Regions from separate parts of the Selenomonas oralis genome, predicted to be linked through region 1. Evidence: riboswitches for the same ligand, from Rfam matches in the RefSeq annotation. Region 1 holds a riboswitch; the other holds the start of a gene.

Evidence for each region. A riboswitch is a leader RNA that binds a small molecule or an ion and turns the genes downstream of it on or off. The one in region 1 is predicted to bind cobalamin.
Region 2: it holds a riboswitch for cobalamin, as region 1 does, so the genes downstream of both, ACRTGH_RS05815 (hypothetical protein) here and ACRTGH_RS11365 (methylmalonyl-CoA mutase family protein) in region 1, are expected to answer to the same signal.

Annotation. Positions count from the first base shown of each region.
Region 1 is NZ_CP194411.1:2,410,140-2,414,490, forward strand. It holds gene ACRTGH_RS11365 (methylmalonyl-CoA mutase family protein) at 1-1,548, opposite strand, end outside; cobalamin riboswitch at 1,795-1,968, opposite strand; gene ACRTGH_RS11370 (hypothetical protein) at 2,098-2,361, shown strand; gene ACRTGH_RS11375 (type I glutamate--ammonia ligase) at 2,432-4,318, opposite strand.
Region 2 is NZ_CP194411.1:1,216,249-1,220,599, forward strand. It holds gene ACRTGH_RS05805 (sugar ABC transporter substrate-binding protein) at 1-364, shown strand, start outside; gene ACRTGH_RS05810 (methyl-accepting chemotaxis protein) at 379-2,112, shown strand; cobalamin riboswitch at 2,334-2,506, shown strand; gene ACRTGH_RS05815 (hypothetical protein) at 2,578-2,784, shown strand; gene ACRTGH_RS05820 (PepSY-associated TM helix domain-containing protein) at 2,916-4,214, shown strand.

The sequences.
Region 1 (4,351 bases):
GACATCCTTCTTGCGCTTCGCAAGAAGCTCCGCCGTATCCTCCTCACGCGGGTCGAGGAGCTGTTCCGTCATGTTCGGATACATATTGTTGCCGACGATGCGGTCCTTGCGCAGCTCGAGGCTCTTGAAGCGCGCTTCAAGCGTCTTGCCTACTTCTTCCTGCACATATCCCGCCTCGAGAGCCTTAACGATGCCGCCCTTGCCCTCGATTGCCTGGAACTCAGCCCAGATCTTTTCCTGAATCTCCTTCGTCAGCGTCTCTACCGCCCAAGATCCTCCCGCCGGATCAATCGGCTGCATCAAACCGAACTCTTCCTGCAGCATGACCTGCACGTTGCGCGCGATGCGACGCGAGAATTCATCGCCCTTGCGGATCGGCTCATCGAACGGAGCGTTCTCGAAGGAATCAAGTCCGCCGACGACGCCCGAGAAAATTTCCGTCGTATTGCGCAGCATGTTGACATAAGGATCGTAAACCGTCTTGAAAAACAATGCGGGGCGCGCATGGATATGGATGCGCTGCGCTTCCTCGCCGCCGCCAAACGCCTTGACGATCTGCGCCCAGATCGGGCGAACCGCACGGAGTTTAGCAATCTGCAGGAAGAAGTTCGCGCCCATGGAGAAGCCGAACATCATCTGTTCCGCCGCCTCGTCCACCGTAAGCCCGCGCTCTATGAGAGCGCGCAGGTAAGCGACACCGACGGCAAGTGTCGAAGCAACCTCCTGCACATCATTGGCGCCGCCGCGCGAAACAGCATCGCTTCGCACCATGATCGTCCTGAGCTTCGGAGCATACTTCTTCACCCAAAAAGCCGCTTCCGCCATCTCATCATAAAGCTGCGGAAGTGCGGCATAGTTCTCGCCGCGCTGAATCATTTCACCCAGGGGATCCGCCCCTACGAAACCGCTGAGCTTGGCGAGATCGCCGCCGTCGGAATTGACAGACGCCGCGACGAGAGAAAGCATTGGCAAGGACGAAGCACCCGCATAGATATAGAGCGGATGATGGTCGAGCTTCAAGCCGTTAAGCGTCGTGTGCATATCCTCGACCGTCGTGATATTGCACCCTTCATCACCGATCTTTTCGGCATCCTTGGCATCCTTGTTGAGGAGCGTCGCCGAATCCAGACGGATGTTATAAATCGTCGATCCCTTGTCCACCTCGCGGCGCAGCAACTCGTTGTTTTCCTCAGGCAGCGTCTCGTCGCACGACTGCGCGATGCCCCAAGGCTGTTCAATGTAGCCGTTCGGACGCACGCCGCGAAGGAAGTTGTCCATACCCGGGAAGTCGGTTCTCGGCAAGATTCCGTCTGTCATCTTGTGCGTGTACATCGGCTCAAACGTAATGCCCTCATACGTTTTCGTAAACATCTTCTTCTCGAAGGGAGCCCCCTTCAACAACTCGACGCAAGCCTCTTTCCACTCCTCATACGTCGGCGGCTCAAATTCGTCGAGCGGAACATCGGGGAAACTCGTTTGTTGTTCGGCCTTCTTCAAGATGGCCTGCAGGTCAAGGTTCTCATCCTGACCCTTTGTTTCATTGCTCATACTTCCACAGCCTCCCTTAACAATGATACGGAACACAACAAAACCGCCCTGCGTTTAAAAGGCGGTTTCTGTGTTCCGGTCGACAGGCTTCATGTAGAGATGCTTCTGCACGTCGTTTCCAGTCAGAACATCTTCTTTCCAAATAAAAATCCGGTGCCAAAAGCGCCGGAGAGCCCGCCGTGTCCCAGTACGGCAAAATCCCCTACCCATCGCTCGCAGGTATTGGCACACCTCAATGGTACGCCAACGGTGATGTCAAAACAGGCAGTTCTCCTGGCTCAGATTCATCGTCCAATCATGCCTTCCCAGAGATTTCTCCAGTGGCGTTCTATGACGGACTCCTCTTACAGTGGCGGGACCGCTCCGGCTTCTACCGGATTCCCTATTAAGTCTTGCGACACCTGTCTCCAACAATATGTTGTTTTCATCTTTATATTAACTCTATTTATTGGGGATTGTCAATACTTCCGAAGTCTTTTACAATAAAAATATGAGTTGAACCCCGACCTTTTCCCAAGACTCTTCCAAATCATGCAAGGAGGCTATTCCATGATCAAAATTCATGGCGCCGTCATCATAGAACAAGGCGTGACCTTTGCCATAGTTGTCGTCAAACCCCACGTCACTCAGTACACGGCACGCGCCGTATCGTTCCGCAACGAGATCGCGCCCTTTTTCCGCAACTTGCCCATCATCCTGATGTCGCAGGATCGCGATGGAAAACCGCGCTATTACGGCAGAAAGGACATCGTCGATTTTTTGAAAACAGTGAAAATCGAGCAGATTCCTTGGAAGACATACCATATCTATTAAAAGACGCACCTGCCCCAACAAAAGAAAAAGCGCCTGTCTTGGCGCTTTTTCTTTTGTCATCAGCAAACCGTCAAATCATATTCTTCGTATAGGCATCGTAAAGAACTTTGAGCTCCTCAATCTTATCATACATCTCCACCTGCAGGCCAGAAGCGGCAGCGTAATCGCCCTCATTCAACGCCTTGATCAGAAGCGTGAAAAGTGATTTCTCATCAATGCTGTCTTTTGCGAGATAGGAACGGATTCCATTGATCTTGTTCCAGTTGTAGGAATCCTGATCCGTTACGAAATCCGTCTGCACCTCGCGCGCCTTGCGCACGATATCACGATTTTCAGGAATGATTCGGCTGATGAGCTCCGTTTTCCAGCGCAGGAGCGCGCCCGCCTTGAAAGCGTCGATAATCTGCTCACGAAGTGCACCGCCTGCTGTAATGGCCTCCACCTTCTCCGGGTGGTTCTCAAAGCCCTGCATATTTTCCCAGACCGTCGACGGCGGCGCACCGAAGAGGCGATCGCGTTCCCTTTCGGTATAATCCTCGAATACATCGATTTCGCTCCTGTAAGCGCGATTCTTTTCGAGATAGAACCCCTCCTCGCCTGCATCTTTGGACAATTCCGCCAGCAGGGCATCCGTCGTGCGGGAAACAGCCGCTTTCACCCCATCAAGAACAGCGGAATAGACAGCTGCCAGGACAAGGTATGTATTGGAATACGGATTGCAGGCGCGCAATTCGAAGCGCGTCGCATAAGGATTCGTCAAATCACGAATCAAACCCGCAAGTATCGTGCGGTTGCGTGAGGGAATCTCGGGTGTGTGGCCAAGGGATGTGACAATGCAGACCGGCGCCTCAAACCCCGGCTTCAAACGATTCAAAGAATCATTCGTCGCCGAGACAAACGGATTGATAACCTCGTAATTCTTCAAAAGCCCCATGATTGCGCCATAACCGACAGCACTGAGGAAGTCCTTTTTCATATCCTGCGGCGTAAAGAGATTATAGACCTTGCCGTCTTCCATAACAGCGGCAATGCAGAAATGCGTATGTTCACCATTGCCCGCAAGACCGATCATCGGCTTCGCCTTAAAATTCACTTCAAGTCCGTTCTCGCGGAAGACCTCGCGCACGATCGTGCGCACGATAAGCTCATTATCTGCCGCCTGCAAAGCGTCGGCGAAACGCCAGTCGATCTCAATCTGCTCACAGACATGCGTCATCTTGCCCGATTCGTCAATCTGCGCCTTGAGGCCGCCGACCTCCTTATGTCCCATCTCTACCTGCAAGCCATAGCGGTCAAGCAGCATGACAGCCTGCTCCAAAGCCGTGCGCACAGCCCCATGCGTACGCTGCCAATACTGCTCCTGCATGACCTGCGAGGCCGACATCTCTTCAACATTCGATTCTTCCAACGGCGTCTTCACCCAAAATTCCAGCTCTGTCGCCGAAGTGAACTGGAAATCCACGATTTTGGAGCCATCGATATGTTCAAGACCCGACACATGCGGATGCTCCTTGAACATCTGCAGGAGCTCCCCTTTCAGATAGGTCAGCGTATCCTTCAAAATAGCGCGCGAATCAACGCGTTTTCCATCGTGAATCAAAAAAGAGGGGATGCGCAAGGTGCCGATCGGTCTCCCCGTCTCCTCGTCGAAATGTTCGAGATTATAGTCGATAAACCAGTTTGCCTCCGGATCAATCGGCATATCCACCTTCGCATTGTTCAAGATGGCAATGCCCGTCAGCACGACGGAAGATCCATCGGTCTGCACCGCTGTCCCATTATAGAAAGCGTCCATATCTTTGAGGAAGATCCGCATGGGTATTTTCTCGTCCGTATCATTTCCCGCAAGGTCGATGCCGACGAGGGAAACAAACTTGATCTCCGGATGTTCTTTCAAGAGACGCGCTATTTCTTCCTTCTTGGAATTTGCCGGAATCACATACAACAACTCTTCCATTTCAACCATCCTTTTCCTCGCACAGGCCGCTCC
Region 2 (4,351 bases), 1.2 Mb from region 1:
GGTGGACGGCAGTTGGAGCAAGGCGGAAGGCATGAAGGCCATGACGCTTTGGCTGAGCTTCTATCCGGAAATCAACGGCGTTATTGCGGGCAACGATGAGATGGCGCTCGGTGCGATCCAGGCGCTGAAGGCGGCGAACCGGCTCGAGGGATGCCTCGTTTCCGGCGTTGACGCGACGCCCTCGGGACTGGCCGCCGTCCGCTCCGGAGAGCTTTCGCAGACGATCCAGCAGGATGCCGAGGGGCAGGCGGCAGGAGCCGTCTCGCTGGTCAAGGCCTTCCTCGACGGAAAAGCCCCGACGGAAAGCCTGGATATCCCGTTCACCTCCATTACGCAAGACAATATTGCGCAGTTTTCGAAGTAGGGGGTGGATGAATCATGTTGAGTAAGGGGAATTTCACTTTGGGCAGCGATATTTTGAAGGATTACAGCGTCAAGACGAAGGTGGCGATACTTTCCGTCTTCCTGATCTGCATCATCCTTCTCGTTGCAGCGGTAGGCATCTATTCGAGCCATTCGGCGAAGCAGGCGCTCGATGATATGTACCATCACAATCTGATGACGACGCAGTATCTGAACGATGCAAACAATCGTCTGCGCAGCATCAATGTCAATGTTTCCTATATCGTGCAGCAGAATTTCACGCAGGAGAACCGCCAGATTCTGCTCGATGACATCGCGGGCAACCTTGCGGGCATCCGCCATGACATCGAGGAGCTCAAGAAGCTCGATCAGAGCCAGCGCGCCAAGGAGGCCATCACCGCGCTAGAAGGGGATCTCGACACGGCGGACAGCGCCGTGAAAGCGGTAAGTTCCCTGGGGGTGACCCCGGAGGACAAGGCGGCGGCTTACGACAAGCTTTCCTCCATCACGGCGATCGGCGCCAATATGCAGGTTCTGACGCCGGACAATGTGTTCCAGGGCAAGCTGCTTTTTGAGACGAATAATATCCAGTACGCGCGCACCTTGAAGATTTTTGCGGCGATCATTTTCGTGAGCCTGATTCTCGGCATCCTTATGTCGCGCATCATTGCGAACAACATCTCCGCGCCGCTCAACACTTCGATCGAGCACCTCAACGCCGTGGCGGCAGGGGATCTTTCCCGCGCCATTCCGGATTCCCTCTCGCACCGCGAGGATGAGATCGGCGTTGTCGTCAAAGCCCTGATGAAGATGCAGGGATTCATGAAGCAGGTGCATGAGGAAGCGGAGAGGACGAATGTTGTTGTCGGCGAGCTTGAGGGCATGATCGAGGCCATGAACAACGAGACGCAGGATATGTCCGCAGTGACGGAAGAGATGTCGGCGGGCATGGAGGAGACGGCGGCTTCGACGGCAAGCATGCAGCAGGTCAGCAACCATTTGAGCGAGGAGATCCGCGGCACGGTCGGCGTGATGAAGAAGAGCGAGGCGTACACGCAGGAAATCAGCACGCGTGCGACGGAGCTCAAGATAAAGATGGAGCAGGCGCAGGAGGCTTCCCAGCGCGTCTACGAGTCGTCCAAGGGGTCGGTGGAAGCGGCCATCGAATCGGCGAAGGTCGTCGAGCAGATCTCGCAGCTCACGCAGGCGATTACGGATATCGCCGAGCAGACGAACCTCCTCGCGCTGAATGCGAGCATCGAGGCGGCGCGTGCCGGCGATCAGGGCCGCGGCTTCTCCGTCGTTGCGGGCGAGGTCGCAAAGCTTGCCGAGCAGTCGCAGGGGACGGCGGAAAAGATCAAGAGCCTCACGGGGGAAGTGACAAGCGCCATGCAGGCGCTGTCCAAGAGTGCGTTCGATCTCTTGGCACTTCTCGATGGGGATGTGCGCAAGGATTATGCGCAGATGGACGATACGGCTGTCCGGTACAAGGAGGATGCGGAATACTTCCTGAAAGCGGCGAAGGAAAGCACCAAGACTTCGGAGGTGCTTCTGCAGTCGGTGGAGAACATGAACCACTCGATGGAGGAAATCGGCCGGGCGACGCACGAAAGCGCCGACGGCAACACGCGCATCGCCGAGAATATCGTCGGCATGGCGGAGAAGTACGCCGACATTCTCGACAAGGTGCAGAGCTTCAAGGAAGGCACGGAGCGACTGAAAAATCTCGTGGCGGCATTTTCGGGCTGAGGCTGATTTTTCGCCGGCTCGGATCACGCCGAAAATAAGACGGGAATCGGGAGCGGCACAGCAGCGCCGCTCCCGGTTTTTTGCGCGGCAGACGACATTTTGCCGGGTGGGCCGCCGTCTGCCCGAGACGAACGCACGGAGGATGGAAAACTTTTCCCGTGCTATTGACAATGCCTATGGGGAATGATATTCTGGCAGTCGGAAGCCCGGAGATATGAAAACCGTATAGAATGGGATCAGGTGTCGCAAGACTTAATAGGGAAGCCGGAGGAGCCGGCGCGGTCCCGCCACTGTAACAGCGAGCGAATCCGCAAGATGCCACTGGGGAAGCCCGGGAAGGTGCGGAGGAGCGATGAACTGGAGCCAGGAGAACTGCCTGATTGACGATTGCCGTTTGACCTGCGAGCGATGGGGAGGGAATCTGGCTTTATCGGCCGGCTGCTTCCGCCTTGGGGCGGAAGGACAGTGCGGCGCATCTTTTTGCGTCCTGATGAAGCGGTGATTTTGAGCAGCGCCCTTTCCTGGCGGGAGGGGCGCTGCTTTTGGTTTGCGCCTGTGCCCTGCGGCGCCGTCGGACGGGCTCTTTTCGCCGCCTTTGCGGCGATGCGCAGGGCTTTTTTTGCGGCCGCTCTTTACAGGCGCGGCCTGATGGAAGGCGCCGGGCTTTTGTAATTCTTATGGCGACGAATCTGTAGCCGGCAGGGAGGCTAGGGCAAGATGGGGCGTCCTTTTCCGAGCATTTCAAGCTGATTTCGGACGAATCCGTTTCAGCGGGTCTGTTTTGAAAGAAAGGAGTCTTTTTCATGTTACTTCTCTATCGTCTGCACCGCTGGATCAGTGCGATCTGTGCAGTGTTTTTCCTCCTGCTTTGCCTCACGGGGCTACCTCTTCTCTTCAAGGAGGAGATCACGCAGTGGAACCGCGTCGAGCCTCTGCCCCATGCGGGAGACTCCTCCTACCATGTGCTCTGGCAGGGAACTTCTGCCGGACTCGACAAGGTCCTGGAAGAGAACCCCGACAAGAAGGTGCAGGCCATTTCCGCCATGCCCGAGCATGGGCTTCTGCTCTACCGCATCGCTGACAAGGGCAGTCACGGGCGCACGGGGCGCATGAGCATGGGTGGCACGCAGATCGCCTATTCGCCCATGACGGAACAGGCCGTTCCGTGGCGCAGCGGCGCAGTGAAGTCGCCTGCCGTCGCGAGCCTCATGCACACGCTGCACATCCTGCACCTGCGGCTCGCCATGGGGCAGGGCGGTATGATCTTCCTCGGCATTATGTGTTTCCTCAGCTTCCTCTCCATTCTCGGCGGCCTGCTGCTCTATCCGACCTTCATGCGCCGCCGCCTTTTCGGCGGCACGCGCGGCGGCGTCTCGGCGGGCAGCTCCTTCGACTGGCACAACTTCCTCGGCGTCGTCACGGCGGTCTGGGCGGGGCTTCTGACCTTGAGCGGCGTTGCCATCGTCATCTTCTCCGTGGGCTACGGCGCTTACCTCGCGGATGTCGACGCCCACGCGCCGCAGGGGGATGCTGCGAGCGTCCGCTACGAGGATATGCTCGCCTATGCGAAAGAAGCCTTCCCCGAGCAGGATGTCCTGAGCATGGAGGCCGCGACGGGCAAACTCCCTGCGACCCTCTACCTGACGGATGCGGCGCACCCCGCGATGTTCATGGGGCAGAAGGTGCTCTTTTCCCGTACGGCAGACGGCGAGCTCCTGCACTTCACTGAGCCGCTGCCGCGCTACTTGGCCGTCTGCGCCTCGCTGCTCGACCTCCACATCCATAACCATTCGACGATTCTCCTGAAAATCATCTGGGCGCTGCTCGACATCGTGACGATCGTCGTCATCGTCACGGGGTTCCTCGGCTGGTGGCAGCGCACGCACAGGCAGAAGGAGCGCCGGCCCGTCTTTGCGGACGACAGGGGACGTTCGCTGCTGGCTTCCGTCTGGAAGCTGCCGGCGCTCCTCGCAGCGCTCTCCCTCATCGGCATGACGGCGCCGCTCTCGGATACCTTCCTCGGCAATACGGGCGGCACGCTTGCCTGGCTCCTAGTCCTCGCCGTAAGCGCCGTCGCCTGGCTCTTCGCCAAGCGGCCGTAAGTTGCACGCACAAACGGCTGCTTCATTGTGCGCCGCCTAGGAAAATTCTTGTTTTCAAAGCGGCTTTTTTGCAGTATACTGTAAAGTACAGTTGGCAGCGGAGGGATTCCGCTCTTGCGATTTACGGAAAGGGAAGG